One region of the Streptomyces sp. NPDC052682 genome, then DNA from elsewhere that is predicted to be linked to it. Evidence: riboswitches for the same ligand, from Rfam matches in the RefSeq annotation. Region 1 holds a riboswitch; each other region holds the start of a gene.
The links. A riboswitch is a leader RNA that binds a small molecule or an ion and turns the genes downstream of it on or off. The one in region 1 is predicted to bind cyclic di-AMP.

Region 1 (10,090 bases):
CGGCGCGGCCACACCGGCCACCAGCACCTGCCCTGGGTCGCCCTCGAAACCGACGCCACCGAGGAGCGCGGCGAGGTCTACGGCTGCGCCCTCGGCTGGTCCGGCTCCTGGCGCATCGCCGTCGCCCAGCTCCCGGACGCGCGCGTGCAGATCACCGGCGGCGCCGGGCACGACGACTCGGGCCTGCTGATGCTGCGTACCGGCGAGTCGTACACCACCCCCGTCTTCGCGGGGCTGTGGAGCGACGGGGGCTTCGGCGGGGCCAGCCGCGCCTGGCACGCCTACCAGCGGGCGTACGTCGTCCCGGACGCCGACCGGGACCGGCCGGTGCTGTTCAACTCCTGGGAGGCGACCGAGTTCGACATCTCCGAGGAGCAGCAGCGGGCGCTCGCCGAGCGGGCCGCGGCGATGGGCGTGGAGCTGTTCGTGGTCGACGACGGCTGGTTCGGCGCGCGCACCAGCGACCGGGCCGGGCTCGGTGACTGGACCCCCAACCCCGACCGCTTCCCGCAGGGCCTGAAGCCGCTCGCGGACCATGTGCACGGCCTGGGGATGCAGTTCGGCATCTGGGTCGAGCCGGAGATGGTCAACCCGGACAGCGAGCTGTACCGGGCGCACCCGGACTGGGTGCAGTTCCAGCCGGGCCGCGCGCGTACGGAGTTCCGCAACCAGCTGGTGCTCAACCTGGCCCGCGAGGACGTCCAGGAGTACCTCTGGGACCAGCTCCACGGGCTGCTGTCCAGCGCCCCCATCGACTATGTGAAGTGGGACTTCAACCGCTGCTTCTCGGACGCCGGCTGGCCGGAGGACGCGTATCCGCAGCGGCTGTGGGTGGACCATGTGCGCGCCCTGTACGCCCTGCTGGACCGGCTGCGCGAGGCGCATCCGGGTGTCGCCTTCGAGTCCTGCTCGGGCGGTGGCGGACGGATCGACCTCGGGGTGCTCGGCCGGACGGACCAGGTGTGGACCTCGGACAACACCGACCCGCTCGACCGGCTCGCCATCCAGCACGGCTTCAGCCAGATCCACCCCGCGCGGGTCATGGCGGCCTGGGTCACCGACAGCCCCAACGCCATGCTCAACCACCGGGCGAGCTCGCTGCGCTTCCGGTTCGTCAGCGCCATGGCCGGGGTGCTCGGCGTCGGCGGCGACCTCACGAAGTGGTCGCAGGAGGAGCTCGACGAGGCGCGCGAGTGGGTGACGCTCTACAAGGAGATCCGGCCCGTGGTGCAGCGCGGCGACCTGTACCGGCTGCGCCCGCCGGCGGGCGGGCTGAGCGCCGTGCAGTACGTCCTCGGCGACGACACCGTCGTCCTGGCCTGGCTCCAGGCACAGCACTTCGGCGAGCCGATGCCGGCGCTCCGGCTGCGCGGCCTCGACCCGTCGGCGACGTACGAATGCCTTGAAACGGGCGAAATTCACCGAGGGGCGGTGCTGACGCACCACGGGCTGCGGGTCGGGCTGCGCGGGGACCTGGACGCCACCGTGGTCCGGCTGCGACGGCGATGACCTGATTCGAGTCGACTGTCTGAATAGGCCGCTTCTTCCTGACGTGCCCCGAAAAGGAGTCAGAATGCTCGGGGCACGTGAGCAGCGTCATAATCGTGACGATGTGTGGTTGCCATGTGCACGTAATAAAGGCCCTTTCCAAGGGAATTCGAGGAAAGCAAAAGATCCTTAATCGACCGACGGTCACCACAAAAGGCGGCGGAATTCTCCTGAATCGCCGTCACGGGCAACCGCACGCTTGTCCCCGCGCATCTTGTTCGCTTACGTTCGCCACCGATCCGGACGGACGCCGAATCCTGCCGCCGCCCGGAGCCCGCACACACTGACCCGTGTACGGCAGGAGCGGGGGACCCACAGGCAAGACGCCTGTTCCGGTCTCCGGAACAGGCTTGGGGTTAAGCCGCGCCTCGGCGCGGCCGGGCATCTCCAGTCCGCACCCGACAGCTCACCTCGCAGGCGCCGGAGAGGAATTCGCCATGCCCGCGAAGGGTAAGCACCGCCGTCCCAAGAGCCAGCGTTTCACTCGTTCCCTCGCCGCCGCCGGAACCGGTGGCGCCGCACTCGCCCTTCCGCTGCTGGGCGCCGCCGGCGCCCACGCGGCCACCCCGCAGTCCGCTCCGGACCAGGCCGTCGCGTCCCTTCCGGCGGCGCAGCAGAACGCTGCCGGAAAGAAGGACGGGGGCGTGCGGACGTACACCGTGAAGGCCGGTGACTACCTCGTCAAGATCGCCGAAGAGCAGCACGTCAGCGGTGGCTGGAAGAAGCTCTACGCCGACAACCGCGAGGCCGTCGGCGACGACCCGTCGCTGATCCACCCCGGCCTGAAGCTGTCGATAGGCAAGAAGGCCGCGACGGGCACCGGCAAGCCGGCCGTCCCGGCCAAGCCCAAGACCACGTCGTCGAAGCCGTCGTCCTCCAAGGCGTCGTCCTCGAAGACGTCGGCCGCGAAGCCCGCCGCCGCGAAGACCACCACCGCCGACCGGGCCGTCCAGGCCGCGACCAGCGCCGCCGGCTTCACCGCCCCGGTGACCGGCCCGGTCGGCACCGGCTACAAGGTGGCGGGCAGCATGTGGTCCAGCGGTTACCACACCGGCGTCGACTTCGTCGTCCCGACCGGCACCTCCGTGAAGGCCGTGGGCGCGGGCACGGTCGTCTCCGCCGGCTGGGCCGGCGCGTACGGCAACCAGGTCGTCATCAAGCTGAACGACGGCTACTACGCCCAGTACGCCCACCTGTCCTCGCTCTCGGTGTCGGCCGGCCAGACCGTCACCGCCGGACAGCAGGTCGGCCTGTCGGGCTCCACCGGCAACTCCACGGGTCCGCACCTGCACTTCGAGATCCGCACCACGCCCGACTACGGCTCGGACGTGGACCCGGTCGCCTACCTCCGTACGCACGGCGTCTCCGTGGGCTGACCCGCACGACCACTTGCCTGACACGCCGCCGAAGGCCGGACCCCGATCCCCGGGTCCGGCCTTCGGTGTGTGGGCGCGAACGCCTCGACAGGCGAGGGTGGTTGGGACACAGTGATCGGTGCGACGAGAGCAAGCGCTTTCCGTCCGCTTGCTTTCCGCCCGCTTCCCTTCCTCTCCCTCGACCAGAAGGAGCCGTGTCCCGTGCCGACCACCCGCAGAGCGTTCGCAGCCCTCGCCGCCGGTGCCGCCCTGGGGGCCCTCGCCCCGGCGGGCACCGCGCACGCCGCACCGCACGGACGGCCGCGGCCCCGCCGCCTCCTCGCCCACGACGACTTCTGCCACGGACTGGGCCAGTGGGTCACCGAACTCCAGGACGGCGGCACCGTCTCCGCCTCCCGAGGCGTCCTCGACATCGACGTCCCCAGCGGGGCCACGGTCTGGTTCCGGGAGCGGCTGGAGGGACCGTACGTCCTGGAGTACACCGCCACCGCGGTGTCCGAGGGCGGGCCCAACGACCGCGTCTCGGACCTCAACACCTTCTGGAACGCCACCGACGTCCGCTCCCCGGACGACCTCCTCGCCACACCGCGCGGCGGCGCGCTCGCCGAGTACGACCAGCTGACCTGCTACTACGCCGGCTACGGGGCGAACTACAACACCACCACCCGGCTGCGCCGGTACGTCGGCGAGCCCGGTGTCCGTCCCCTGCTCCTCGACTACACCGAACCCCTGCTGGTGCCGAACCAGCCCAACCGGGTCCGGATCGTCTCCGCCGGGCCGACGGTCCAGTGGTGGAACAACGGCCGGCTCGTCTTCGACTACACCGACCCGCAGCCCTACACGGGCGGCCACTTCGCCTTCCGTACCGTGTGGAGCCACTTGCGGGTCACCGGGTTCCGGGTGTGGCGGCCCAGCCCTCAACACCCCTGACACAGGGCGTATTCCGGACTTGACGAACACTTGGAGAGTGGCTTATCTCACCGCGCGTCAAGCCTTGCCTACGGTCGCGTAGGTCACATTCGAAGGTGAATCATGTCCTGCTGTGGCAGACGATTCGAAGAGTGACAGCAGATCAGTGATCGGGTCGTACGTTGCGGTGGGGGACAGCTTCACCGAGGGCGTCGGCGACCCCGGCCCCGACGGGGCGTTCGTCGGCTGGGCCGACCGGTTCGCGGTGCTGCTCGCGGACCGCCGGCCCGAAGGCGACTTCCAGTACACCAACCTCGCGGTGCGCGGCAGACTGCTCGACCAGATCGTGGCGGAGCAGGTGCCGAGGGCCGTCGAGCTCGCCCCCGACCTGGTCTCGTTCTGCGCGGGCGGCAACGACATCCTCCGCCCCGGCACCGACCCGGACGACGTGGCCGAGCGGTTCGAGCGGGCGGTGGCGGCGCTGGCCGCCGCGGCCGGCACCGTCCTGGTGACGACCGGGTTCGACACCCGGGGCATGCCCGTGCTCAAGCACCTGCGCGGCAAGATCGCCACGTACAACGGGCATGTGCGGGCCATCGCCGACCGGTACGGGTGCCCGGTGCTCGACCTGTGGTCGCTCAGGAGCGTCCAGGACCGCCGGGCCTGGGACGCCGACCGGCTGCACCTGTCGCCCGAGGGGCACACGCGCGTGGCGCTGCGGGCGGGCCAGGTCCTCGGCCTTCAGGTCCCGGCCGACCCGGAACAGCCGTGGCCGCCGCTGCCGCCGCGCGGCACCCTGGAGGTCCGGCGGGACGACGTCCAGTGGGCACGCGAGTACCTGGTGCCGTGGATCGGGCGACGGCTGCGCGGGGAGTCCTCCGGGGACCATGTGACGGCCAAGGGAGCGTTGTCGCCGCACGACATCAAGATGCGGATCGCGGCGGTGGCCTGAGCGCGGGGGCCGGGCTCGCGGCGCCCTTCGTGGGCCGCGGGCCGGTTCCGGTGTGGTCGGTCCTTCTGTGGGCTGCGGGTTCCGGCCCGCCCGGGGGGTCTCGTGCGGGCTGCGGGTTCGGTCCCGGATTGTCGGTGGCTGTTGTGGGCTGCGGCGGTCCCGGGTTTTCGGGGCTTCTGTGCGCCGCGGGCGCTCGGTCTCGGGGTCGGTGCTTCTGCAGCTCGCAGGTCCGGTTCCGGCGCCGTCGGTGACCACCGTGGGTCCGGCCCGGGCGTCAGCGTGGGCGGTGGCTCCCGTCGGTCGCGGGACTGACCCCCGGCCTTGTCGGTGGCCCGACCATAATGGGATGCCTCACCGACTCCACCTGGAGGTACCGTGGCCGGTTTCCGTTCTCTCAGCTCCGGATTCCGCGCGCTGCGGCCCCCGGCCTTCGGTGCGGATCCGAGCGGGGAGCGCATGGCGCGGATCCGTAGATCGCCCCACTTCAAGGACGGCGTCTTCCAGAACCCGGGCGGCCCCGCCCGGACCCGGCCCTCGGCCTCGGGCCGGGAGTTCGCGAAGCTGTACTTCGACAAGGAGGCCCGCGGACGCCGCGCCCCCCAGGGGGCGATGCCGGTCCACGCCACCACGCTCGCCGACCTCGCCAAGCCGCCCGCCAGTGGACTGCGGCTGACCTGGATGGGCCACTCCAGCGTGCTCGCGGAGATCGACGGACAACGCGTCCTGTTCGACCCGGTGTGGGGCGAGCGCTGCTCCCCGTTCCCATTCGCCGGGCCCCGGCGGCTGCACCCGGTGCCCCTGCCGCTGGCCGCGCTCGGCCCCGTCGACGTCGTCGTCATCTCGCACGACCACTACGACCACCTCGACCTGCCCACCATCAAGGCGCTGGCCGGCACGGACACCCTCTTCGCCGTGCCGCTCGGCGTCGGCGCCCACCTGGAGCACTGGGGCGTGTCCGCCGGCCGGCTGCGCGAACTGGACTGGCACGAGACGACCGGGGTCGGCGGTCTCGCCCTGACCGCCGCCCCGGCCCGCCACTTCTGTGGCCGCGGCCTGCGCAACACTCAGCACACCCTGTGGGCCTCCTGGGTCGTCGCCGGGGAAGAGCACCGGATCTACCACAGCGGCGACACCGGCTACTTCGAGGGCTTCAAGGACATCGGCGCCGACCACGGCCCGTTCGACGCCACGATGATCCAGATCGGGGCCTACTCCGACTACTGGCCCGGGAACGACCCGGAGGTCGCGCCGCTGCCCGGCGCCTGGCCGGACATCCACATGAACCCCGCGCAAGGCGTCCAGAGCCACCTCGACCTGCAGCGGGGCCGGCCGGACGGTGCCCTGCTGCCCATCCACTGGGGGACCTTCAACCTCTCCCTGCATCCGTGGGCCGAGCCCGGCGAGTGGACGCTGGCCGCCGCCCGCGCGGTCGGACAGGCCGTCGCCCTCCCCGTTCCGGGCCAGCCCTTCGAGCCCGCCGGAGCGCTGCCCACGCGCCCCTGGTGGCGGGATGTCTCCCGGCCGCTGAACCGCAGGTGGCCCGTCCCGGCCCTGGCTTCCGAAACGTCCCGTGACGACCTCGACCTGGTGGGCGAGGACTGACCACGGACGAGCCGCGTGCGCCCCGCCGCACCGGGGTACCCGGCCTGTCGCCGGCTCATGGCCGGTCTGCCGAAGGGAGAGGTCCATGGCCCGGACCCTGGAAGAGCAGACGGTGCAGCAGCTCGGCGGTCCGCGCAGTGTCCTGGCGCGGCAGCGGCGCGACCACGCCGAGATGGACCGGCTGATGGAGAGGTACCAGGCCCTTCAGGACGGTCCGGAGCGTGAGGCCGTCCTGAAGCAGACGGTCCAGCTGGTCTTCAGCCACGCCTTCGCGGAGGAGACCGTGCTGTGGCCGGCCGTACGGCGCTCGGTCGAGGGCGGCGAGGAGCTAACCTCCCGGGTCGAGGAGGAACACCAGCAGATCAACGATCTCGTCGGCGAGATCGAACGCCTCCGGCCCGGCGATCCCGAGCGCGCGGACAGGGTGCGGCGGGTCTTCGCCCTGATACGGCAGGACATCCGGGACGAGGAGGACCTCGTGCTGCCCCGGCTGCAGGCGGCCCTGCCCACCGGCCGGCTGCGCCGGCTCGGCACGGCATGGGAGACGGTCCGAAGGAGCGCGCCCACGCATCCGCACCCCGTCGTCCCCCGCCGCCCGCCCGGCAACGCGGTCCTGGGCGTCCCGCTGAGTCTGTACGACCGGATGCGCGACGCCGTCGGCATGCGCGTGCCCAGGGCCGTGGTGAGGAAGGTCCTCGCCGGGCTGGCCGGGCTCGTGGTGTCCGTCGCGGTCACGGCGGTGCTGCGGCGCCGGCGGCGCTGAGCGGAACCGGTGCCCTTCGTGCTGCGCCCGCTGGTGGCGTGGGGGGCGCTCGGCCGGTCTGGCGGGGTCCGTCACTGGCCAGGGCGCTACGCAGAGTGAGTATCTGAGGGAAGCGGCGGTGCGGGGTCGAGCGCCTGCCGACCGCCCCGTCGCGCGTGGGATGGGTGCGCCCCGTGGGGCGGGCGGCCGAGGGGTCTCTTCAGCCCGCCCGACTGCCTGTGACCGCTTCTGAGCAGCTCGGATCGATTTCTTCTCCCTCGCGCCTGAGCGTTCCAGGCGTGCGTCGCTCAGGCGTGCGAAGCCTCATACCAGGGCGGGATGCTCTCCGTATGAGTTTGTCAACTGCCCACCGCACATGATGCGCTGGCGACTACCGTGAGTGGCCGTCGAGCAGGGGAGCGGGGTCGGTACGTGCAGGGGCAACGCGGACGAGGCGGTCGGCGCGACGGGGAGGCCGGCGTGGACCCCGCGAGGCACGCCCGCGCCCCGGAGCCCCGGACAGCGCGCGTCCGGCCGCGTGAGCCCGGCCGCACCCCCACGAGCTTCCCCGGCAACGGCAACCAGGCCCGACGGACCCGTACGAGGACACCGATGTCTCACCACCGCGCTCCGGCCGCCCGTGCAGAACGCCGTGAGGGCGGGCGGCACGGACGGCCGGTCATCCGTACCGCTCCCGCGCTGCCCGAGACCCACATACGGCCCCAACTGCTGCGGATCGCCGTGCTGCCGCCCGTCGCGGTCGCCCTCAGCGGCTGCGCGGCCGTGCTGTTCACCGTCCGCTCCACCGGGGCGCGGCCGAGCCACACCCTGTGGGCGGTCCTCGGCGGTGCGGTCTCGGTGACCCTGGCCGGCATCGTCATCGCCGCCGTGGCCGCGAACCGTACCGCCCGGGCCGTGCACGACCGCATCGGCGTCCTGCGCCGCGGCACCGCACGGCGCGAGGCCGACCTGCGCGCCCTGGTGGAGACGCTGCGCCGCGGCGACGGTCCGCCCCAGCAGCGGGAGCCGCGCGACGGCGCGCCCGACGACGCCGACGACTTCGACCTGCTCGCCGCCGACCTGGCCCGCGCGCACGACAGTGCCGTCACGGCCGTCGTCCAGGCGTCCCAGCTGTCCAGCCAGGCGGGCAGCGAGCAGAAGCTCGAGGTGTTCGTCAACCTCGCCCGGCGCCTGCAGTCGCTGGTGCACCGCGAGATCTCCCTCCTCGACGAGCTCGAGAACGAGATGGAGGACCCCGACCTGCTCAAGGGGCTCTTCCACGTCGACCACCTCGCCACCCGGATCCGCCGCCACGCCGAGAACCTCGCCGTGCTCGGCGGGGCCGTCTCCCGGCGGCAGTGGAGCAACCCGGTCTCCATGACCGAGGTGCTGCGCTCGGCCATCGCGGAGGTCGAGCAGTACTCCCGGGTCAAGCTGGTCCCGCCGATCGACGGCGAGCTGCGCGGCCACGCCGTCGCCGACGTGATCCACCTGCTGGCCGAACTCGTCGAGAACGCCACGGTGTTCTCCGCCCCGCACACCCAGGTGCTGCTGCGCGCCAACCTCGTCACCTCCGGGCTCGCCGTCGAGGTCGAGGACCGCGGACTCGGCATGCCCGTCGAGGAACAGGAACGGATGAACGCCCTGCTCGCCGACCCGGACCAGGTGAACGTCGCCCGGCTCCTGGACGACGGACGCATCGGACTGTTCGTGGTCTCCCAACTCGCCCGGCGGCACGGCATCACCGTCCGGTTGCAGACCAACATCTACGGCGGGGTCCAAGCCGTACTCGTCGTACCGCAGGCACTGCTCGGCCCGGCGCCGGGGGCCGCCACCGCCGACGCCGCGACACAGGCGCACGACGGTACGGAAGCGGCGGCCCGACCCGCGGCCGGCGCATCCCGGCAGCAGGCGCCGCACACGCAGGGGCAGGGCGCGCCGCACCCGGCCACCCCGGCGCCCGGGGCTGCCGCCGCCTCCGGGCCGGTGTCGGGGGTGGCCCCCCGGCACGCCGACGAGCCGGTGCTCGCGTACGGCCCCGGCACCGCATCGGAATCGCCCTCCCTGCGGGAAGCCGCACCCGAGTCCGCCCCCGCGCACCACACCGCTGAGGTGCGGGAATCCCGGCCGGGCGGCTCCACCGGCTCACCGTCCCGGCGGCAGCCCGGCAGCCGGACCGACGGCGGAGCACCGCCCCTGCCCGTGCGCGGTGCCCGGCAGGAGCGGTCCACCCCGGCCGACGCCGCGCCCGGCATCAGGTCCGCAGACCGGCGGACCCTCGCCGAGAACGCGGTGACGCCCCCGGTGCCCCGCAACGGTGCCGTGCGGGGCACCATGGGCAAGCCGCAACTGCCCCGCCGCCGCGCCCAGGAGCACCTCGTCCCCCAGCTGCGCGGCGGCCCCGCCCCGCGGCAGGACACCGAGTACCTCGCCGGCCACGACCCCGGCCTGATGGCGGCCTTCCAGCGCGGCATCGGACTCGCCGAGACCCAGCAGCGCATGGAGCAGGGCAGCGAGGAGCCGGCCCCCGCACAGCCGCCCCCCGCGCACGCATCCCGCACCGACCACACCACCCGGCACGACGGGAGCGCACCCGCCGGATGACCACCCCCCTCGTCCGGCCCCGTCTCCCGGCCGCGTCCGGGACCCCGCGCCCCGCATACCTACATACCCCAAGGAGTCGATCCAGCATGGCGAGCGAAGCGCCGACCGCCCAGGTATCCGATCTCGACTGGCTGATGAGCGGCCTCGTCCAGCGCGTGCCGCACACCACCGCCGCAGTGCTGCTGTCCTGCGACGGGCTCGTGAAGTCCGTGCACGGCCTCGACCCGGACAGCGCCGACCACATGGCCGCCCTGGCCTCCGGACTGTACTCCCTCGGCCGCAGCGCCGGCGTCCGGTTCGGCGACGGCGGCGACGTACGGCAGGTCGTCGTCGAACTCGACTCGACCCTGCTTTTCG
Region 2 (10,090 bases), on a different contig from region 1:
GGCGATCGAGGACGGCGACCGCGAGGAGCTGCGCGAGGAACTCGGCGACGTGCTGCTCCAGGTCGTCTTCCACGCCCGGATCGCCGAGGAGCACCCCGAGGAACCCTTCTCCGTCGACGACGTCGCCGGCGGCATCGTCGCCAAGCTCATCCACCGCCACCCGCACGTCTTCGGCGACGCGACGGCGACCACCCCCGAGGAGGTCAAGGAGCACTGGCTGCGTACCAAGGCCGCCGAGAAGCAGCGCACCTCCGTCACCGAGGGCATCCCGCTCGGCCAGCCGGGCCTGGCGCTCGCCGCCAAACTGGCCTCCCGGGTGCGCACGGCGGGACTCGACGTGCCGCTGCCCAGGACCGAGGGCATCGGCTACGAACTGCTGGAACTGGCGGTCCGGGCCGAGGCGCAGGGCGTGGACCCGGAGGCGGCACTGCGGGCGGCGGCCCGGGCGTACCGCGACGCGATCAGGCAGACGGAGACGGCCCGGCGGACGGACCCGGCCGGGCAGCAGGGCGGAGCGCAGGACACGTGACCGACCGGCCCCGGCCCACCCCGGACAGCCCGCAGCCCGAACCCCCGGAGCTGTTCACCTGGGAGTTCGCCACCGACCCGTACCCGGCGTACGCCTGGCTGCGCGAGCACGCCCCCGTGCACCGCACCCGGCTGCCCAGCGGTGTCGAGGCCTGGCTGGTCACCCGGTACGCCGACGCCAGGCAGGCGCTCGCCGACAACCGGCTGTCCAAGAACCCGGCGCATCACGACGAGCCCGCGCACGCCAAGGGCAAGACCGGGATCCCCGGGGAGCGCAAGGCCGAGTTGATGACGCACCTGCTCAACATCGACCCGCCGGACCACACCCGGCTGCGGCGGCTGGTCAGCAAGGCGTTCACACCGCGCCGCGTCGCCGAGTTCGCGCCCCGGGTGCAGGAGCTGACCGACCGCCTCATCGACGGGTTCGCCGCCCGGGGAGAGGCCGACCTGATCCACGAGTTCGCCTTCCCGCTGCCCATCCACGCCATCTGCGACCTGCTCGGCGTCCCGCGCGAGGACCAGGACGACTTCCGGGACTGGGCGGGGATGATGATCCGTCACCAGGGCGGCCCGAGGGGCGGGGTCGCGCGGTCGGTGAAGAAGATGCGCGGGTACCTCGCCGACCTCATCCACCGCAAGCGTGCGGCGCTGCCGCCCGAGCCGGCCCCCGGTGAGGACCTCATCTCGGGCCTCATCCGCGCCTCCGACCACGGCGAGCACCTCACCGAGAACGAAGCCGCGGCGATGGCCTTCATCCTGCTGTTCGCCGGCTTCGAGACGACCGTCAACCTCATCGGGAACGGCACCTACGCCCTGCTCACCCACCCCGGGCAGCGGGACCGGCTGCAGAAGTCCCTCGCCGCCGGCGAGCGCGAGCTGCTGGAGACCGGTGTGGAGGAACTCCTGCGCTTCGACGGGCCCGTGGAGCTGGCCACCTGGCGGTTCGCCACCCAGCCGCTGACCATCGGCGGGCAGGACATCGCCCCCGGCGACCCCGTCCTCGTGGTCCTGGCCGCCGCCGACCGCGACCCGGACCGCTTCGCCGACCCGGACGTGCTGGACCTGTCCCGGCGCGACAACCAGCACCTCGGGTACGGCCACGGCATCCACTACTGCCTCGGCGCCCCGCTCGCCCGCCTGGAGGGCCAGACCGCGCTCGCCACCCTCCTCACCCGCCTCCCCGACCTGCGGCTCGCGGCGGACCCGTCCGAACTGCGCTGGCGCGGCGGGCTCATCATGCGGGGACTGCGCACCCTGCCGGTGGCGTTCACGCCGGTGGGGCAAGGGGCGCACGCTGCGCAAAGGTGACACACGCTCAACACTGTGATCTTCACGTGATCTGCGCGGAACGAACTTGTGATGGGTGATCGTCTGCCGATACGTTCACCCATCAGCGCGGCGGCCCCCGTCACGGCCGCCACGCGGGTCAGTGCTGTCTCGTGAAAGGTCTCCGTATGCTCTCCGGGAACGGTCGTCACCGTCGCCCCCGTCAGGCTCCGGCTCTCCTCGTCGCGGCCGGAGTGACCGGTTCCGCCATCGCGATCCCGCTCCTCGGAGCCACCGGCGCGAGCGCGGCCGACGGGACGACCTGGGACCGGGTCGCGGACTGCGAGACCGGCGGCGCCTGGAGCCAGAACAGCGGCAACGGCCTGTACGGCGGCCTGCAACTGTCCCAGGAGGACTGGGAGAAGCACGGCGGCCTCGACTACGCGGCCAGCCCGGACCTGGCCAGCCGTAACCAGCAGATAGCCGTCGCCGAGAGAGTCCTCGCCGACGAGGGGGTCGGCGTCTGGCGCACCTGCGGTCTGCTCGCGGGCCTGGACAAGGACTCGGCCTCGGCCGACATCGACACGGGCGTGGCCGGCGACTCCTCGCCGAAGGCCGCGGAATCATCCGACTCGCGAGACTCATCGGGTTTGTCCGACTCTTCCGAGTCGTTCCGTTCCTCGGCGTCGCCGGACTCTGCGTCGCCGGACGCGCCGGCGCCCTCCACCTCCTCCGACGCCCCGTCAGGCACGGAGGGCGACGCGCCGCACATCGACGGCTCCTCCGCGGACACCTCGCACTCCGGCGACTCGGGCAACTCGAGCCGCGCGGGCGGTCCTTCGGCCCTGGCCGGCACGGACGCGGAGGCCGCCCCGGCCGGCACCGGCCGGCACCGCGGCCCCAGCGCCGAGGAGACCCCGGCGCCCGGCAGTACGGCCGGGGAGGGGGGACGGCACGCCTCGCGCGGGGACGCGGCCGCGCGGGACGCGGTGGACGGCTCGTACACCGTGCGTACCGGCGACAGTCTGTCGTCCATCGCCGACTCCCTTGACCTCGGCGGCGGATGGCACGCGCTCTACGCGGCCAACGAGCGCACCGTCGGCGCCGACCCCGACCTCATCCTCCCCGGTCAGACGCTTGCCATAGGGGTCGAACCGGGGCAGAAGAACCCCTGAAAGGGCGGCAGTTTCCCTCGCGGTTCGCGGTTAATGTCCCATGTAAGCGTGATGAGAGATAGATCTCAGAAGCCCTGATCGTCTTTGAAATTCCGCGGATCACCTGGCTACGGTCGTGACCGCTCGCCACCGCGAGCCCCGGCTGCCGCAACGCCGAATCCTGCCAGTGGCAGCCCGGGAACAGTCGTCGCGTCAAGCGCCGCGGGCAGGAGCGGGGGACCCAAGGTAGGCGCCGGGCCCAGCACATGAGGCTGGATCCGGCTAGGGGTGAAGCCGAGTCCCGCAAGGGACCCGGCCGGGCAACTCAACCGGCCCGAACCCGACAGCTCACCTCGCAGGCGTCGGTGAGGGGATCCATCCATGCTGTTTTCCAGCAAGGGCAAGCACCGCCGTCCGTCCAAGGCCGTTCGCGCCGTCGCCCTGGCCGGTGTCACCGGCGCCGCCGTGGCCGCGCCGCTGATGGCCGCCGGCACCGCCTCCGCCGCCACCGAGTCCGAGTGGGACGCCGTCGCCCAGTGCGAGTCCGGCGGCAACTGGTCCATCAACACCGGCAACGGCTACTACGGCGGTCTGCAGTTCTCCGCCTCCACCTGGGCCGCGTACGGCGGCACGCAGTACGCCTCCACCGCCGACAAGGCCACCAAGGCCCAGCAGATCCAGATCGCCGAGAAGGTCCTCGCGAGCCAGGGCAAGGGTGCCTGGCCGGTCTGCGGCAAGAACCTGTCCGGCGCCTCGTACAACGGCGGCTCGGCGCAGAGCTCCGGCTCCACCGAGACCCGCCAGAGCGAGCAGCAGACGGCCTCCCGCTCCACCGAGCGCCCGGCCCAGACCCAGACCCCGAAGACCCAGAGCCAGAAGACGGTCACCACCCCGACCGGCAAGAAGGTCAAGAAGGGCGACGGCGAGTACAAGGTCGTCAAGGGCGACACCCTGAGCTCGATCGCCGCGCAGCACGACGTCAAGGGCGGCTGGGAGAAGCTCTACCAGCTGAACAAGGACATCATCGAGGACGCCAACCTCATCTACCCGGGCCAGCAGCTGCACCTGAGCTGATCGGCCTGCCCTGCTCCCCGCCCCGGTGCGTGTTCCCCCGTACGCGCCGGGGCGGGGTCATGTCCGGCGGCACATCTGTGGCGCTCGGCGCTCCTTTGTTCCGTTCGGAAACAATTTACGCTCAGTTCTGTCCAAGGGGTGGGTGACCGGCTGGCCGATCGCCCCCGGCCGGTTAGGCTCGTCTCGCAGAGCCCCCGCGGCACTGCCAACCCGCGTCACATCCCAAGAAGGAGATGCTCGTGCCGTCCATCGACGTCGTCGTAGCCCGGGAAATCCTGGACTCCCGAGGCAATCCCACGGTCGAGGTCGAGGTCGGCCTCGACGACGGCAGCACGGGTCGTGCCGCCGTCCCGTCCGGCGCCTCCACGGGCGCCTTCGAGGCCATCGAGCTCCGCGACGGTGACCCCAACCGCTACCAGGGCAAGGGCGTCGAGAAGGCCGTCCTCGCCGTCATCGAGCAGATCGGCCCGGAGCTGGTCGGCTACGACGCCACCGAGCAGCGCCTGATCGACCAGGCCATGTTCGACCTGGACGCCACCGACAACAAGGGCTCGCTCGGCGCCAACGCCATCCTCGGGGTCTCGCTCGCCGTCGCCCACGCCGCCTCCGAGGCCAGCGACCTGCCGCTCTTCCGCTACCTGGGCGGTCCCAACGCGCACCTGCTGCCGGTGCCGATGATGAACATCCTGAACGGCGGCGCGCACGCCGACTCCAACGTGGACATCCAGGAGTTCATGATCGCCCCGATCGGCGCGGAGTCCTTCTCCGAGGCCCTGCGCTGGGGCGCCGAGGTCTACCACACCCTGAAGAAGGTCCTGAAGTCCAAGGGCCTGTCCACCGGCCTCGGCGACGAGGGCGGCTTCGCCCCGAACCTCGGCTCCAACCGCGAGGCCCTCGACCTCATCCTCGAGGCGATCAAGGAGGCCGGCTACACCCCCGGCGAGCAGATCGCCCTCGCCCTGGACGTGGCCGCCACCGAGTTCCACAAGGACGGGCGCTACGTCTTCGAGGGCAAGGAGCGCACCGCCGAGGAGATGACCGCCTACTACGCCGAGCTCGTCGACGCCTACCCGCTCGTCTCCATCGAGGACCCGCTGAGCGAGGAGGACTGGGAGGGCTGGAAGGACATCACCGCCAAGCTCGGTGACAAGGTCCAGCTCGTCGGCGACGACCTGTTCGTCACCAACCCCGAGCGCCTCCAGCGCGGCATCGAGGAGGGCGCCGGCAACGCCCTGCTGGTCAAGGTCAACCAGATCGGCTCCCTGACCGAGACCCTGGACGCCGTCGAGCTGGCCCAGCGCAACGGCTACAAGTGCATGATGTCGCACCGCTCCGGCGAGACCGAGGACGTCACCATCGCCGACCTGGCCGTCGCCACCAACTGCGGCCAGATCAAGACCGGTGCCCCGGCCCGCTCCGAGCGCGTCGCCAAGTACAACCAGCTGCTGCGCATCGAGGAGATCCTCGACGACGCCGCGGTGTACGCGGGCCGCTCGGCCTTCCCCCGCTTCAAGGGCTGACCCTCACCGGGTCAAGGCTGAGCCAGTCGCACGTACGTCCCCGTACTCGGTCCCGTACCGTGTCCGGGGACGTACGCGCGTATGACAGGCCAGACATCTGAACGGGAGGCGGGGAACCATGGCGGTCAAGGACCGGGACCGTTTCTCCACCGCGACCAGGATCCGGCTGATCGGGGAGCAGACGGCGGCCCGGGTCTACCGCTCGCAGACCCGGCGCCAGGCCCGCCGCTCCCGGCTGACCGGCCGGGCCGCGCTGCTCGCCCTGGTGCTGTGCTCGCTGATCGTGGCGCTCGCCTACCCGATGCGGCAGTACGTCTCCCAGCGCGCCGAGATCGCCGACGTCCAGCGTGAGCAGGAGCAGGCCCGCAAGCGGGTCGAGCAACTGCGCGATCTCAAGGCACGCTGGCAGGACGACGCGTACGCCGAGCAGCAGATCCGCAAGCGGCTGCACTACGTCATGCCCGGCGAGACCGGCTACGTCGTGATCGACCCGGGCGCGGCCAAGCAGTCCCGCGCCGACCTCGGGGCGGGCAACCGCCCCTGGTACGCCAATGTCTGGGACGGGGTCGACCAGTCCGACGCCGCCGACCAGTGAGACCGTAGAAAGACACATATGGACACGCCCCCGCCGACCACCGAGCGCACCGAGCCCACCGACGCGGACGTGGAGGCCTTCAAGCAGCAGCTCGGGCGGCCCCCGCGCGGGCTGCGCGCCATCGCGCACCGCTGCCCCTGCGGGCAGCCGGACGTGGTGGAGACCGCCCCGCGGCTGCCCGACGGGACGCCGTTCCCGACGCTGTACTACCTGACGTGCCCGCGGGCCTCCTCGGCGATCGGCACGCTGGAGGCCAACGGTGTGATGAAGGAGATGACGCAGCGGCTCGCCTCCGACCCGGAGCTGGCCGCCGCGTACCGCGCCGCGCACGAGGACTACGTCCGGCGCCGCGACGAGATCGAGGAGCTCCAGGGCTTCCCGAGCGCGGGCGGCATGCCGGACCGCGTGAAGTGCCTGCACGTGCTGGTCGCCCACTCCCTCGCCGCCGGCCCCGGCGTCAACCCGCTCGGGGACGAGGCCCTGGCGATGCTGCCGGAGTGGTGGCGCAAGGGCCCGTGCGTGACCGCCACGGACGAGGAGGACGGCACGTGAGCAGGGTCGCCGCCATCGACTGCGGGACGAACTCCATCCGCCTCCTCGTCGCCGACGCGGACCCGGCCACCGGTGAGCTGGTGGACCTGGACCGCCGTATGACGATCGTCCGGCTCGGCCAGGGCGTGGACCGGACCGGGCGTCTGGCGCCCGAGGCGCTGGAGCGGACCTTCGCGGCCTGCCGCGAGTACGCCCGGGCCGTCAAGGAGCTCGGCGCGCAGCGGCTGCGCTTCGTGGCGACCTCCGCCTCCCGGGACGCCGAGAACCGCGACGTGTTCGTGCGCGGGGTGCTGGACATCCTGGGCGTCGAGCCGGAGGTCATCACCGGCGACCAGGAGGCCGAGTTCTCCTTCACCGGCGCCACCAGGGAGCTGACGGGCCGGGCGGACCTGCACCGCCCGTTCCTGGTCGTGGACATCGGCGGCGGTTCGACGGAGTTCGTCGTCGGCGACGACCACGTGCGTGCCGCCCGATCCGTCGACGTCGGCTGCGTCCGTATGACCGAGCGGCACCTGGTCCGCGACGGGGTGGTCTCCGACCCGCCGTCGCCGGAGCAGATCGCCGCTATGCGGGCCGACATCGAGGCCGCCCTCGACCTCGCCGAACAGACCGTGCCGCTGCGCGAGGCGCGCACTCTGGTGGGCCTGGCCGGTTCGGTCACCACGGTCTCGGCGATCGCGCAGGATCTGCCCGCGTACGACTCGGCGGCCATCCACCACTCCCGTGTCTCCCACGACCGGGTCCGCGAGATCACGCACCGCCTGCTCCACTCCACCCACGCCGAGCGCGCGGCGATCCCGTCGATGCACCCCGGCCGGGTCGACGTGATCGGCGCGGGCGCCCTGGTACTGCTGGCGATCATGGAGCGGATCGGCGCGGAGGAGGTCGTGGTGAGCGAACACGACATCCTCGACGGCATCGCCTGGTCCCTCGCCTGACGGTCTGACGCCTGCGTGTGACCCCCGCCCCGGCCCCCGCCTGAGCGGCCCGGACGCCCGTTTGAGCGAGCGTGGCGGGGGTCCCCGGACCTGTCCGCGCCACCCCGCCGGAAAAGTTCGTGAAGTTCTTCACAAGGAATTGGGCCCGGCAGGACGACGAAAGCGTTCCCGTTGACCCGTCCGGGGGGTCAACGGGCCCTTGAACGCGTTCAGAACGGTGCGGGGAGGGGGTCCCCGGCCGGGGGCGTCAAGAGGCCGAACGGCCCCCTCACGGAGGGTCCTTCGGCCCAGAGAGGCAGCTCACGCGGCATTGACAACGGCCGGCGCCGCGCCCCGGTTCCCGTTCGCCGCCATGACCTGCGTCACGTGAGCGCGGGAGTGTAACACAGGCCTTGGAAGAGCTTGTGAAGGGGCGCACGAGCCACCCCCCTGGGGCGGGTGGATACTCGATGGCATGAGCACCACGGAGCGTCCCAGGATCCTCGTAGTAGGCGGTGGGTACGTAGGCCTGTACGCAGCTCGGCGCATCCTGAAGAAGATGCGTTACGGCGAGGCGACCGTCACGGTCGTCGACCCCCGGTCGTACATGACCTACCAGCCCTTCCTCCCCGAAGCCGCCGCCGGCAGCATCTCCCCGCGTCACGTCGTCGTCCCGCTGCGGCGCGTGCTTCCCAAGGCGGAGGTCCTCACCGGCCGGGTCACGTCCATCGACCAGGACCGCAAGGTCGCCACCGTCGCCCCGCTGGTCGGCGAGGCGTACGAGCTGCCCTTCGACTACCTGGTCATCGCGATGGGCGCGGTCTCCCGCACCTTCCCGATCCCCGGCCTCGCCGAGCAGGGCATCGGCATGAAGGGCATCGAGGAGGCCATCGGCCTGCGCAACCACGTCCTCGAGCAGCTCGACAAGGCCGACTCCACGCAGGACGAGGAGATCCGCCGCAAGGCGCTCACGTTCGTGTTCGTCGGTGGTGGTTTCGCCGGTGCCGAGACCATCGGCGAGGTCGAGGACATGGCCCGCGACGCCGCCAAGTACTACAAGAACGTGTCCCGTGAGGACATGCGCTTCATCCTGGTCGACGCCGCCGACAAGATCCTGCCCGAGGTCGGCCCCAAGCTCGGCCGGTACGGCAAGGAGCACCTCGAGGGCCGCGGTGTCGAGGTCTACCTGAACACCTCCATGGAGTCGTGCGTCGACGGCCACGTGGTGCTGAAGAACGGCCTCGAGGTCGACTCCAACACGATCGTGTGGACCGCCGGTGTCAAGCCGAACCCGGCGCTCGCCCGCTTCGGCATCCCGCTCGGCCCCCGCGGCCACATCGACTGCGAGCCGACGCTCCAGGTCAAGGGCACCGACTACATCTGGGCCGCGGGCGACAACGCCCAGGTGCCCGACCTCGCCGCCCGCAAGGCCGGCGTGGAGAACGCCTGGTGCCCGCCGAACGCCCAGCACGCGCTGCGCCAGGCCAAGGTCCTCGGCGACAACGTGGTCTCCGGCATGCGGGGCTTCCCGCAGAAGGAGTACAGCCACGCCAACAAGGGCGCGGTGGCGGGCCTCGGCCTGCACAAGGGCGTGGCGATGATCGTCATGGGCAAGATGAAGATCAAGCTCAAGGGACGTCTCGCCTGGTACATGCACCGCGGCTACCACGGCCTGGCCATGCCGACCTGGAACCGCAAGATCCGCGTCTTCGCCGACTGGACCCTCGGCATGTTCCTCAAGCGCGAGGTGGTGTCCCTGGGCGCCATCGAGTCCCCGCGCGAGGAGTTCTACGAGGCCGCGAAGCCGGCCCCCGTCGCGGCGGCCCCCAAGACCGAGGAAAAGGCCAAGGCCTCCTGACCGCAGTCGCTGCAACGCCCGAAGGGGCCGCCTGCCATCCGTGGTGCGGGCGGCCCCTTCGGCGTGCTTCTGCATGCGGGTGGCCTGATCGAGGTTCTGTTCGCCCGGACACCGGAGTGGGGGTCTGGACCCCAACACCCCGACAGCGGTGTCGCACCGCTGTCGCGCAGTTCGTCTGACAACGCCGACGCGAAGTACGGTCCTCGGCGCCGGATGGATCTGCCGGGGTGTGTTCAAGCTCTGATGGCAGCGCCGCTTTCACGTCGTTCAGCTGCTGTTGCGGTGGTCTCAGGATTTGCCCAGCCATAACGCGCGCCGGGACTGCGGAACAGCCCCGCAGGTGTTTACGTGGGTGTCGGACATTCCGGGATCACCTGTCACGGAGGTGGTGCACCATGCCAGACGCCGCGCCGCGGCTGAAGGGCCTCGTGGAACAGATGGTGGGAGCCCCGCTCCCCGTACGCATCCGCGCCTGGGACGGCTCGCTCGCGGGCCCGCCCACCGCACCGACCCTGGTCGTACACAACCGCCGCGCCCTGCGCCGCCTGCTGTGGAAGCCCGGCGAACTGGGCCTCGCCCGCGCCTGGGTCGCCGGCGACCTCGACATCGAGGGAGACCTCTACACC
Region 3 (10,090 bases), on a different contig from region 1:
GTGTAGTCGCGGGCGTCCTCGGGCAGGCCCAGGGCCGCGTTCGCCTCGTACGTGTCGAGCCCCTGGTCCTGGAGGGCGTACGCGTCGAGCTTGTTGTAGAGGCCGATGCCGCGGCCCTCCTGGCGGAGGTAGAGCAGGACCCCGCCGCGGTCGGTGATGCGCTCGACCGCCTCGCGCAGCTGCGGGCCGCAGTCGCAGCGCGCCGAGCCGAACACGTCCCCGGTCAGGCACTCGGAGTGCAGCCGTACCAGCGGCACCGGGCCGGGGTCGCCCAGGACGACGGCCAGGTGCTCCCGGCCGTCCACCAGCCCGTGGAAGGTGACCAGGTCCGCGTCGACGCGGTAGCCGTCGTGGAAGCGCAGCGGGACCCGGACACGGGCGCGCGGGGTGGCGGCGGGGATCTCGGGCATGCGGGCCTCCGGGTTCCGTTCCAGTGCTTCAGATTTGAAGCAGGACATGGCCCGGGACTCTACTGCATGCTTTAAATTTGAAGCAACTGGCTATTCAGCCGCATGATGAGGGGCATCTCACAGCGTCATGAGCAGGGCGGCGACGAGCGGCGGCGCCACGGCACGTCGTCGGACGCCGGCCGCGTCGCGTCCTCCTGCAGCGCCCGTGCCACCTCGCCGCAGATCTCCTCCAGCTGCCCGACCTGCTCCTCGCTGAGGTGGTCGAAGAGGGAGGCCCGTACGGTCTCGACGTGCCCGGGAGCCGCGCGCTCCAGCACCGCCAGGCCCGCGTCGGTCAGCACGGCGATGCTGCCCCGCTTGTCCCACCGGCACGCCTCCCGCCGTACCAGGCCGTCCTTCTCCAGGCGCGTCACGGCGTACGTCAGCCGGGTCCGCGTGATCTTCAGCCGCTCGGCGAGGTCGGTCATGCGCAGCCGCCGCTCCGGGGTTTCCGAGAGGGTGGCCAGGATGGAGTAGTACAGGTGCGGCATGCCGGCGTCCTGCTGGAGCTGCCGGTCGATCGCGTCCTCCACGAGCAGGGTGGCGGCGAGGTACGCGCGCCAGGCGCGCTGCTCGGCAGGGGAGAGCCAGCGGGTCGTCATGCCGCCAGTGTAGGTTTGCTTCAAACTTGAACCAAGACCCACCAGGACCCGCCGCACGGCTCCCGGGTCCGGCTGCGAGGAGCGCGCCGATGCCCCACCCGTACGTCCTGCTGTCCGCCGCCGTCTCCCTCGACGGCTACCTGGACGACACCGGCCCTGAGCGCCTGCTGCTGTCCAGCCCCGCCGACTTCGACCGGGTCGACGAGGTGCGGGCGTCCGTCGACGCGATCCTGGTCGGCGCCGGCACCATCCGCGCCGACAACCCCCGGCTGCTGGTCAACGCGCCCGGGCGGCGCGCCGCCCGCCTGGCCGAGGGCAGGCCCGAGTACCCCCTGAAGGTCACGGTCAGCGGCTCCGGGGACCTGGACCCGGCGGCACAGTTCTGGCACACCGGGGGCGAGAAGGTCCTCTACACGACCGACCGGGGCGCCGAACGGGCCCGCGCCCTCGGCATCACCGCCGACGTCGTGCCGCTCGGCAGCGGCCTCGACTGGCGGCGCCTGCTCACCCACCTGCACGACGTGCGCGGCGTACGGCGGCTCATGGTCGAGGGCGGCGGGCAGATCCACACCCAGCTCCTCACCCAGGGCCTCGCCGACGAACTCCAGCTCGTCCTCGCCCCGCTCTTCGTGGGCGATCCGGCCGCGCCCCGCCTCTTCGGCCCGGGCTCCTACCAGGGCGGCCGGCTGCGGCTGCTGGAGACCCGCGCGATCGGCGACGTCGTCCTCATGCGCTACCGGCCGACCGCCCCGGGCACCGGCCCGCTGCCCTCGGCCGCGGACCACCACTGGCTCGCCCTGGCCTGCGAACTGGCCGAGCGCTGCCCGCCCTCGGACACCGCGTTCAGCGTGGGGGCGGTGGTGGTGGCGGCCGACGGTACGGAACTGGCCCGGGGGTACTCCCGCGAGGGCGGCGACCCCGTCGTGCACGCGGAGGAGGCCGCGCTGGCGAAGACCGGCCCGGACGACCCGCGCCTGGCGACCGCCACCGTCTACAGCAGCCTGGAACCCTGCGCCCGCCGGTCCTCCCGGCCGCTGCCCTGTGCCCGGCTGATCCTGGCGGCGGGCGTACGGCGGGTGGTCACGGCGTGGCGGGAGCCGGACACCTTCGTGGCGGGCGCGGACGGCAGCGGACTGCTGGCGGCGGCCGGTGCGGACGTCGTCGTCCTGGCGGAGCACGAGGAGCGGGCCAAAGCCCCCAACCGGCACCTGATCGGCGGCGGGCGGTGACGTGTGTGCGGGCTGTCCCGAACATGGCGTACACTGGTGTCATACCGACGCGGGGTGGAGCAGCTCGGTAGCTCGCTGGGCTCATAACCCAGAGGTCGCAGGTTCAAATCCTGTCCCCGCTACTGAAGGCTCAGGGCCGGAACTCATCGAGTTCCGGCCCTGAGTCGTTCCCGAGCCGGGGCGGCAGCGTCACGCGGTGTGACCGCACTGTCCCGCTCCGCACGGCAGTTGACGGTCCGTCAAGCCCCGTCAGTCACGCGAGGTGTGGTCAACTCGCCCGATTATCGCCGGTGATGACAGGTAAGTCCCCGGGAAATTCGCTAACGATCAAGCGGAACCGCTTGGAATCACCACCTCACCTCTATTAACGTTCGATAACGCAGCGCGGTCGTCCCAGCCGTCACAGAAGGCGGCTCCGTGCGCACGCGCCGAATCCCGCAAGGGAACCGGGGAACCACCACCATGGGGTGAATCACGCGGATACCGCCGTGCCGGCACGGCCGGCCGGTATACGCGCGTAGGAGACCTTCCCGCTCCGAACCCGTCAGCTAACCCGGTAGGCGGAGACGGAAGGAAAGGAGTACGCCTACGTGGCGTCCAACCGGCCTGCCCCCGCGGCCCCGTACGCGCCGAGCCGGCGCGAGACCGACACCTTCGGCTACGGCGGCCCCAGCGTCGACGAGGGCCCGTTCCAGGAGTGGAACCCCACCGAGGAGTCCATCCGTCCCGTACGCGGCCGGCATCGCGTCACCAAGCAGCGCGGCGGGCTCGCCCGCAGCTCCACCGTCCTCGGCGTCGGTGTCATAGCGGCCGTCGGCGCGGGCGGCATGGCCAGCGCGCAGACCGGCAAGCCGCCGGTGTCGATCTCCATGCCGGACCTGTCCTCCGTGGGTTCCCTGATCTCGGACGACGACACCCCCGAGGGCTCCGCCACCCCGCTCAGCAGCATCGGCACGACCTCCGCCGACACCGAGCAGGGCGCCGCCGACGCCGGTGAGGTGCTGCGCGCCCGGATCATGGCGCAGGCCGAGCGGCAGCAGGCCCAGGTCGAGAGCAAGGCCGCCGCCGAGGCCGCGGCCGCCGCCGAGAAGGCCGCTCAGGAGGCCGCCGAGAAGGCGCAGAAGGAGGCCGAGGCCAAGGCCGCCGCGGCCAAGGAGAAGGCGGAGGAAGAAGCCCGCAAGAAGGCCGAGGCCGAGCGCCTGGCCGAGCTGGCCAAGCAGTACACGCTGCCGACCTCCTCGTACACCATCACCTCCACCTTCGGCCAGGCCGGCGCCTACTGGTCCTCCGGCTACCACACCGGCCTCGACTTCGCCGCGCCCACCGGCACCCTCATCAAGGCCGTGCACAGCGGCACCATCACCGAGGCCGGCTGGGCCGGTTCGTACGGTTACCGCACGATCCTGACCCTCGACGACGGTACGGAGCTGTGGTTCTGCCACCAGTCCTCCATCAACGTCAGCGTCGGCCAGAAGGTCAACACCGGTGATGTGATCGGCCGCGTCGGCGCCACCGGCAACGTCACCGGGGCCCACCTCCACCTGGAGGTCCACCCGGACGGTTCCGCGAACGGCGTCGATCCGATGGCGTGGCTGCGCGGCAAGGGCCTCAACGTCTGAGCCCCGCCGGGGGATCGGGCAACGCCCGGGAGTTTACGAACCCTTGGCCGGACGCGTGGAATGGGCGGGTCCGGCCGGGTCGTTGACGACGGACATGACGTCGAACACCACCCCTTCGCTTCGCAAGCTCGGCAGTTCCGACCTCGAGGTCTTCCCGCTCGCTCTCGGGGGCAACGTCTTCGGCTGGACCGCCGACGAGGCCACCTCCTTCGCGGTTCTGGACGCCTACACGGCCGCCGGCGGCAACTTCGTCGACACGGCCGACGTGTACTCGGCGTGGGTCGACGGCAACCAGGGCGGCGAGTCCGAGACGATCATCGGCAGGTGGCTCGCCGCGCGCGGCAACCGCTCCGACGTCGTCATCGCCACCAAGGTCAGCCAGCACCCCCGGTACCAGGGCCTGTCCGCCGCGAACATCAAGGCCGCCGCCGACGCCTCCCTGCGCCGCCTCGGCACCGACTACATCGACCTGTACTACACCCACTTCGACCAGCCCGAGGTGCCCGTCGAGGAGATCATCGGCGCGCTGGACGACCTGGTGAAGGCGGGCAAGGTGCGCTACATCGCCGCCTCCAACATCTCGGCGGAGCGGCTCAAGGCGTCCCTGGAGTTCTCCGACCGCGAGGGCCTCGCCCGGTACGTGGCGCTGCAGCCCCACTACAACCTCGTCTCGCGCGACACCTACGAGGGTGAACTGCGCGACGTCGCCGAGCGCTCCGGCCTGGCGGCCGTGCCGTACTACGCGCTCGCCTCCGGCTTCCTCACCGGCAAGTACCGGCCCGCTACGACGGTGGACAGCGCGCGGGCGGGCGGCGCCGGCAAGTACCTGGAGACGGAGCGGGGCCGGCGCGTCCTGCCGGTCCTGGACGAGATCGCCGCGGCCCACGAGGTGCCCGTCGCGACCGTCGCCCTGGCGTGGCTGGCGGCCCAGCCGACGGTGGCCGCGCCGATCGCCTCCGCGCGGACCGTGGAGCAGCTCCCCGCCCTGCTCGGGGTGGCCGGCCTGCGGCTGACGGACGCAGAGGTGGACAGTCTCACGCGGGCGTCGGCCTGAGCCCTGTCGCCCTCGTCCTCCTCCGCTCGGCACCGGTAGGGGCTTTCGCTCAGGTCCGGTACGGGTTGTACGCCGGGTACGGTGCCGCCGGGTGGCCGTACCCGGCGGCGCCGTACAGCCCGTACACCGGCCAGGGCGGTGTGATCACCGGCACCGGCGGGGCGGTGGCCCTGGCCGCGTGCTCCAGGGCCGGGCGGGCCAGGTCACGGCGCCGCCACAGCTCCTGAAGCAGCTCCCGCTCCCGTACGGCGAAACCGGCGTCCGCCCGGCCGCGCCGCGCGCGGTGGCGCAGGAACGCCAGCGAGGTGGCATACGCCTCGTACCGCGCCACCGTGCGGGCCGCCTGCCGTCCGGCGTGGTGGCGGGCGTACTGCCGGGCGATCCGCCGGGCCCGCATCGAGCCCAGCGCGAACGGTTCGGCCGGCCCCAGCCACCCGGCCACCGCGTAGGCGGGCAGTTCCTCCCGTACGGTCCTCAGTTCGCGCTGCCGCGTCCAGATCACCAGCCAGGTCAGCACGCCGAACGTGGGCACCATGAACGCCGCGTACACGGCGAAGAAGCCGTACTCGCCGAGCGTGGAGGAGCCGTTCCACAGCGCGTGCAGGGCCATCGCGAGCAGCAGGCCGCCGAGCGGCAGGAGCAGGCGGCGTACCCGCTGCCGCTGCGTCGCCAGGGCGGCGATGCCGAAGCCGATGCCCGTCAGGACGGTGAAGAGCGGGTGGGCGAACGGCGACATCACGATCCGTACGAAGAAGGTCGCCGCCGTGACGGAGGCGATGCCGCGGTCGCCGGTGAGCTGGTCGGTGCCGAAGGCGTTGCCCAGGTAGAGGATGTTCTCGGTGAACGCGAAACCGGTCGCGGTGACGCCGGCTATCACCACGCCGTCCAGGATCCCCGTGAAGTCGCGCCTGCGGAAGAGGAAGACCAGTAAGACGGCGGCGGCCTTCGCGGACTCCTCGACGACGGGCGCTATGACCGTGGCACCGAGAGTGTCCGCGCTGGAGGGGTCCGCTGTCGCCGTCGCTATCCATCGGGTGGCGAAGCTGTTGGCGACGATCGCTATCAGCGCCGCCGCGCAGGCCCCCCAGGCGAAGGAGAACAGCAGGTTCCGCCAGGGGCCCGGCTCGACCCGGTCCAGCCAGCGGAACGAGGCGATGAGCAGCGGCACGGGCAGCACCGCGAGACCGAGCCCGACCAGGAAGCCCTCGGTGCCGGTCTCCTCGCGCACCAGGGCGAGGATGACCAGCCCGGACAGGGCGAGGAGCGAGCTGAGGGCCCCGTAGCGCACCCACGTCCTTCGCCACCAGTGCGGGTGCCGCAGCGGACCGCCGGCGGGGGAGCCGACGGACGTGCCGGGTGCGGGGCCGTTGGGGTGGGGCAGGTACGGGGGACAGGTGGCCACGGCATCGACCCTAACGACGGAGGGGCGCCGCCCGCGACGGTGTCTCCCGCTGTGCGGGAGGCGCCTAGCGCGGTACGCGACGGAAGAGCAGGTCGTTCACGACATGTCCCTTGTCCAGTCCCTGGCCCTCGAAACGGGTCAGCGGGCGGAACTCGGGGCGCGGGGCGAAACCGCCGTCGGCCTGGGTGTTCTCGAAGTCGGGGTGCGCCGTGCACACCTCGAGCATCTGTTCGGCGTACGGCTCCCAGTCGGTCGCCAGGTGCACGAGCGCGCCCGGCTTGAGACGGGAGGCGGCCAGTGTCAGGAACTCCGGCTGGATGAGCCTGCGCTTGTGGTGCCGCTTCTTGGGCCAGGGGTCGGGGAAGTAGACGCGCAGACCGTCGAGGGAGTCGGGGGTGAGCATCTCGCGCAGCAGGATGACGGCGTCGCCGTTGCCGACGCGGATGTTGGTCAGGCCCTGGCGGTCGGCGAGGTTGAGGAGGTTGCCCTGGCCGGGGGTGTGGACGTCGACCGCGAGGATGTTGGTGCCGGGGTCGGCGGCGGCCATCCGGGCGGTGGCCTCGCCCATGCCGAAGCCGATCTCCAGCACGACGGGGTTGTCGTTGCCGAAGAAGTCGGTGAGGTCGAGGTGCCGGCTGCCGTCGATGTCGAAGCCCCACTTGGGCCACAGCCGCTGGAGGGCATCCGCCTGACCTGCGGTGACCCGGCTGCGGCGGGGCTGGAAACTCCGGATCCGCCGCTCGAAGTGCGACCCGGCGGGATCGGCCTTCGGCCCGTCCGGGAAGCGCGGCTCCCCCTTCGCCCGGGTGCGCCGGATGGAGGTCCCGGGGGCGGGGTGGGCTTCGGGGGTGTTCACGGAGTCAGTCACAGTGAGGTCGATTTTACGGGTGCCTGTGGGACGGGTGCCTTACGCGCGCTCCAGCACGGCCAGCGCCCTCCTCGCCACCTCCCGGCCGATCGGCAGCGAAGCCGTGGCCGCGGGGGACGGCGCGTTCAGGACGTGCACCGCCCGGGCCCCCTCCCGGATGAGGAAGTCGTCCACCAGCGTCCCGTCCCGCAGCACCGCCTGCGCCCGGACCCCCGCCGCCGTCGGCAGCAGGTCCGCCTCCGTCACCGCGGGCAGCAGCCGCCGTACGGCCTGGGTGAACGCGCCCTTAGACAGGGACCGCCGCAGCTCGCCCGCCCCGTACCGCCAGTGCCGCCGCGCGATGTGCCAGGACCCCGGCCAGGCGAGTGCGGAGCGCAGCTCGCCGAGCCGGACCGTGCCCCAGTCGTAGCCCTCCCGGGCCAGCGCCGGCACCGCGTTGGGGCCGACGTGCACCCCGCCGTCGACGCCCCGGGTGAGGTGCACGCCGAGGAACGGGAAGGCCGGGTCGGGGACGGGATAGACCAGGCCCCGGACCAGGTGGGGTCTGGCCAGCTCGTAGTACTCGCCCCGGAAGGGGACGATCCGCACGCCCGGCTCGTCCCCGGTCAGGCGGGCGATCTCGTCGCAGTACAGGCCCGCGCAGTTCACCAGGACGCGGCCCCGGACGACGTCCCCGGTGGCGGTGCGCACGGCGACGCCGAGGCCGGGGCGCCGGTCGACGCGGACCGCCTGCGCGCCGTAGCGGATCTCCGCGCCGGACGCCTCGGCCAGCTGCCGGGCCACCCCGGAGAAGTCGCAGATGCCGGTGGTGCCGACGTGGATGGCCGCCAGGCCCCGCACCTCGGGTTCGTACTCGGCTATCTGGGACGCGCCCAGCTCCCGTACCGGTATGCCGTTCTCCCGGCCGCGCTGCACGAGCCCGTGCAGCCGGGGCAGCTCCGCCCGGTCGGTCGCGACGATCAGCTTGCCGGTGACGGCGTGGGCGATGCCGTACTCGGCGCAGAACTTGACCATCTCGGCGGCGCCGCGCACCGCGTAGCGCGCCTTGAGGGAGCCGGGGCGGTAGTAGACGCCGCTGTGGATCACGCCGCTGTTGCGGCCCGTCTGGTGACGGGCCGGGCCCGGCTCCTTCTCGAGCACGGTGACGCGGGTGCCCGGCGCCGCGCGCGAGATCGCGTACGCCGTCGACAGGCCGACGATCCCGCCGCCGATCACCAGCACGTCGCAGTCGTATGCGATCTTGGCCCGCACCTGCTCCACCTCCCGGTTCCGATAGTGCACTGTGCCACTGACAACGCGCTGGTCCGGGGGCACCCGCACCCGCCGCGCAGGCGGTGCAGGGCGCGTGAGGGGCGGAGGAGCGCCTGGGAGGGGCCGGGCCACGGGGCGCTGCGGGTCTTCCGAGCGGGCCGGATCCCCCTAGCGCGCCGGATCCCCTGAGCGCGCCGGATCCCCCGAGGGCTCCGGGCTCCCGAGGACGGTGTGTCTTCCACGCGCGGCAGATCTTTCGACGGCGGTACGTCTCCCGAACGCTCCGGGCCTGCCGAGGCCCGCCTCGTCAGGCCGGGGCCATCAGCAGGGGGCGGGCGCGCTCGCGCAGTTCGACCACGCGGGGCTCGTCGCCGTACGGCTCCAGGCGGTGCAGGAGGTCCCTGACGTATTCGGTGGTGCGGGCCGAGGAGATGCGCCCGGCCACCTCCACCGCCCGGACGCCCTGCTCGCAGGCCGCGTCCAGGTTGCCCGACTCCAGTTCGGCGACCGCGGAGACGACCAGGCGCAGGCCGTGCGAGCGGACGAACTCCTCCGTCGGCCTGGACAGGGCCTGCTCGGTGAAGCGGCGGACCTGGCGCGGGGCCTTCAGGTCGCGGTAGCACTCGGCCGCGTCGGCGGCGAACCGGTCGTAGGAGTAGAAGCCGAGCCAGTTCGGGTCGTTGTCACCCGGCCGGGCGCGTTCCAGCCAGCTCTCGGCGGACTTCAGGGCCGCGCCCGCCGCCTGGGCGTCGCCCGCACGCGCGTGTGCCCGGGCCTCGACGAGGCGGAAGAAGCTCATCGTGCGGGCCGTGGCCAGGCCCCGGTTGCGTTCCAGGGCGGCCTGGGCGAGGTCGACGCCCTCGTCGCCGAAGCCGCGGTAGGTGGCCTGGAGGGACATGGAGGCCAGCACGTAGCCGCCCAGGGGCACGTCGGCGGCCGCCCGGGCCAGGCGCAGGGCCTGGATGTAGTAGCGCTGGGCCGCCTCCTGCTGGCCGGTGTCGAAGGCCATCCAGCCCGCCAGGCGGGTCAGTTCGGCCGCCGCGCCGAAGAGGGCACGGCCGACCTCGTCGGAGTAGGAGCCGAGCAGCAGCGGGGCGGCCTCGACCCGCAGGCACTCGGGGACCATCGACGAACGCCAGTCCCCGCCGCCGTACTTGGAGTCCCAGCGCCGCGCGTCCTCGGCGGCCTCCCGCAGCTTGCGCACATCGCTGTGGCCGACTTTGATCGGTGAGCCGGTGCCCTCGGAGGGGCTCGCCTCGCGCGCCACCGAGCTGTCGGCCGGGGTTATCAGCCAGCGCGAGGCGGGCGTTGCGTATGCGCTGACTGCGAACGATCCGGCGAGGGACTGCCAGATGCCGCCGGAGCCGGCGCGCCGGCCGGCGAGGTCGAGGCGGTACAGCTCGGTCGCGCTCTTCACCGCCTGCCCCACGTCCCGGGGGAAGGCGAGACCCACCTCGGGCGCGGGGTCCGCGTCGGCCAGGCCGATCTCGTGGAGCGGCACGGGACGGCCCAGCTTCTGGCCGATGGCGGCGGCGATGAGGTGCGGCGCCGCACCCTGCGGCACCATGCCCTTCGACACCCAGCGCGCCACCGAGGTCTTGTCGTAGCGAAGAGTC

Region 2: linked by a shared signal. The riboswitch ahead of AB0K80_RS18195 (transglycosylase family protein) and the one ahead of AB0K80_RS13465 (LysM peptidoglycan-binding domain-containing M23 family metallopeptidase) in region 1 are both predicted to bind cyclic di-AMP.
Region 3: linked by a shared signal. The riboswitch ahead of AB0K80_RS14110 (M23 family metallopeptidase) and the one ahead of AB0K80_RS13465 (LysM peptidoglycan-binding domain-containing M23 family metallopeptidase) in region 1 are both predicted to bind cyclic di-AMP.

What each region holds. Positions count from the first base shown of each region.
Region 1 is NZ_JBFATS010000007.1:247,370-257,459, forward strand. It holds gene AB0K80_RS13460 (alpha-galactosidase) at 1-1,509, shown strand, start outside; cyclic di-AMP (ydaO/yuaA leader) riboswitch at 1,820-1,981, shown strand; gene AB0K80_RS13465 (LysM peptidoglycan-binding domain-containing M23 family metallopeptidase) at 1,986-2,924, shown strand; gene AB0K80_RS13470 (DUF6250 domain-containing protein) at 3,126-3,854, shown strand; gene AB0K80_RS13475 (SGNH/GDSL hydrolase family protein) at 4,000-4,785, shown strand; gene AB0K80_RS13480 (MBL fold metallo-hydrolase) at 5,161-6,387, shown strand; gene AB0K80_RS13485 (hemerythrin domain-containing protein) at 6,473-7,150, shown strand; gene AB0K80_RS13490 (ATP-binding protein) at 7,742-9,733, shown strand; gene AB0K80_RS13495 (roadblock/LC7 domain-containing protein) at 9,820-10,090, shown strand, end outside.
Region 2 is NZ_JBFATS010000010.1:221,500-231,589, forward strand. It holds gene AB0K80_RS18180 (nucleoside triphosphate pyrophosphohydrolase) at 1-529, shown strand, start outside; gene AB0K80_RS18185 (cytochrome P450) at 526-1,836, shown strand; gene AB0K80_RS18190 (transglycosylase family protein) at 1,983-2,969, shown strand; cyclic di-AMP (ydaO/yuaA leader) riboswitch at 3,157-3,325, shown strand; gene AB0K80_RS18195 (transglycosylase family protein) at 3,330-4,022, shown strand; gene eno (phosphopyruvate hydratase) at 4,262-5,542, shown strand; gene AB0K80_RS18205 (septum formation initiator family protein) at 5,661-6,137, shown strand; gene AB0K80_RS18210 (DUF501 domain-containing protein) at 6,156-6,689, shown strand; gene AB0K80_RS18215 (Ppx/GppA phosphatase family protein) at 6,686-7,627, shown strand; gene AB0K80_RS18220 (NAD(P)/FAD-dependent oxidoreductase) at 8,082-9,464, shown strand; gene AB0K80_RS18225 (cyclopropane-fatty-acyl-phospholipid synthase family protein) at 9,860-10,090, shown strand, end outside.
Region 3 is NZ_JBFATS010000008.1:20,426-30,515, reverse strand. It holds gene ribA (GTP cyclohydrolase II) at 1-410, opposite strand, end outside; gene AB0K80_RS14125 (MarR family transcriptional regulator) at 536-1,051, opposite strand; gene AB0K80_RS14120 (dihydrofolate reductase family protein) at 1,141-2,280, shown strand; tRNA gene AB0K80_RS14115 (tRNA-Met) at 2,329-2,402, shown strand; cyclic di-AMP (ydaO/yuaA leader) riboswitch at 2,697-2,858, shown strand; gene AB0K80_RS14110 (M23 family metallopeptidase) at 2,871-3,899, shown strand; gene AB0K80_RS14105 (aldo/keto reductase) at 3,994-4,953, shown strand; gene AB0K80_RS14100 (PrsW family intramembrane metalloprotease) at 5,003-6,355, opposite strand; gene trmB (tRNA (guanosine(46)-N7)-methyltransferase TrmB) at 6,420-7,223, opposite strand; gene lhgO (L-2-hydroxyglutarate oxidase) at 7,263-8,504, opposite strand; gene AB0K80_RS14085 (MFS transporter) at 8,782-10,090, opposite strand, start outside.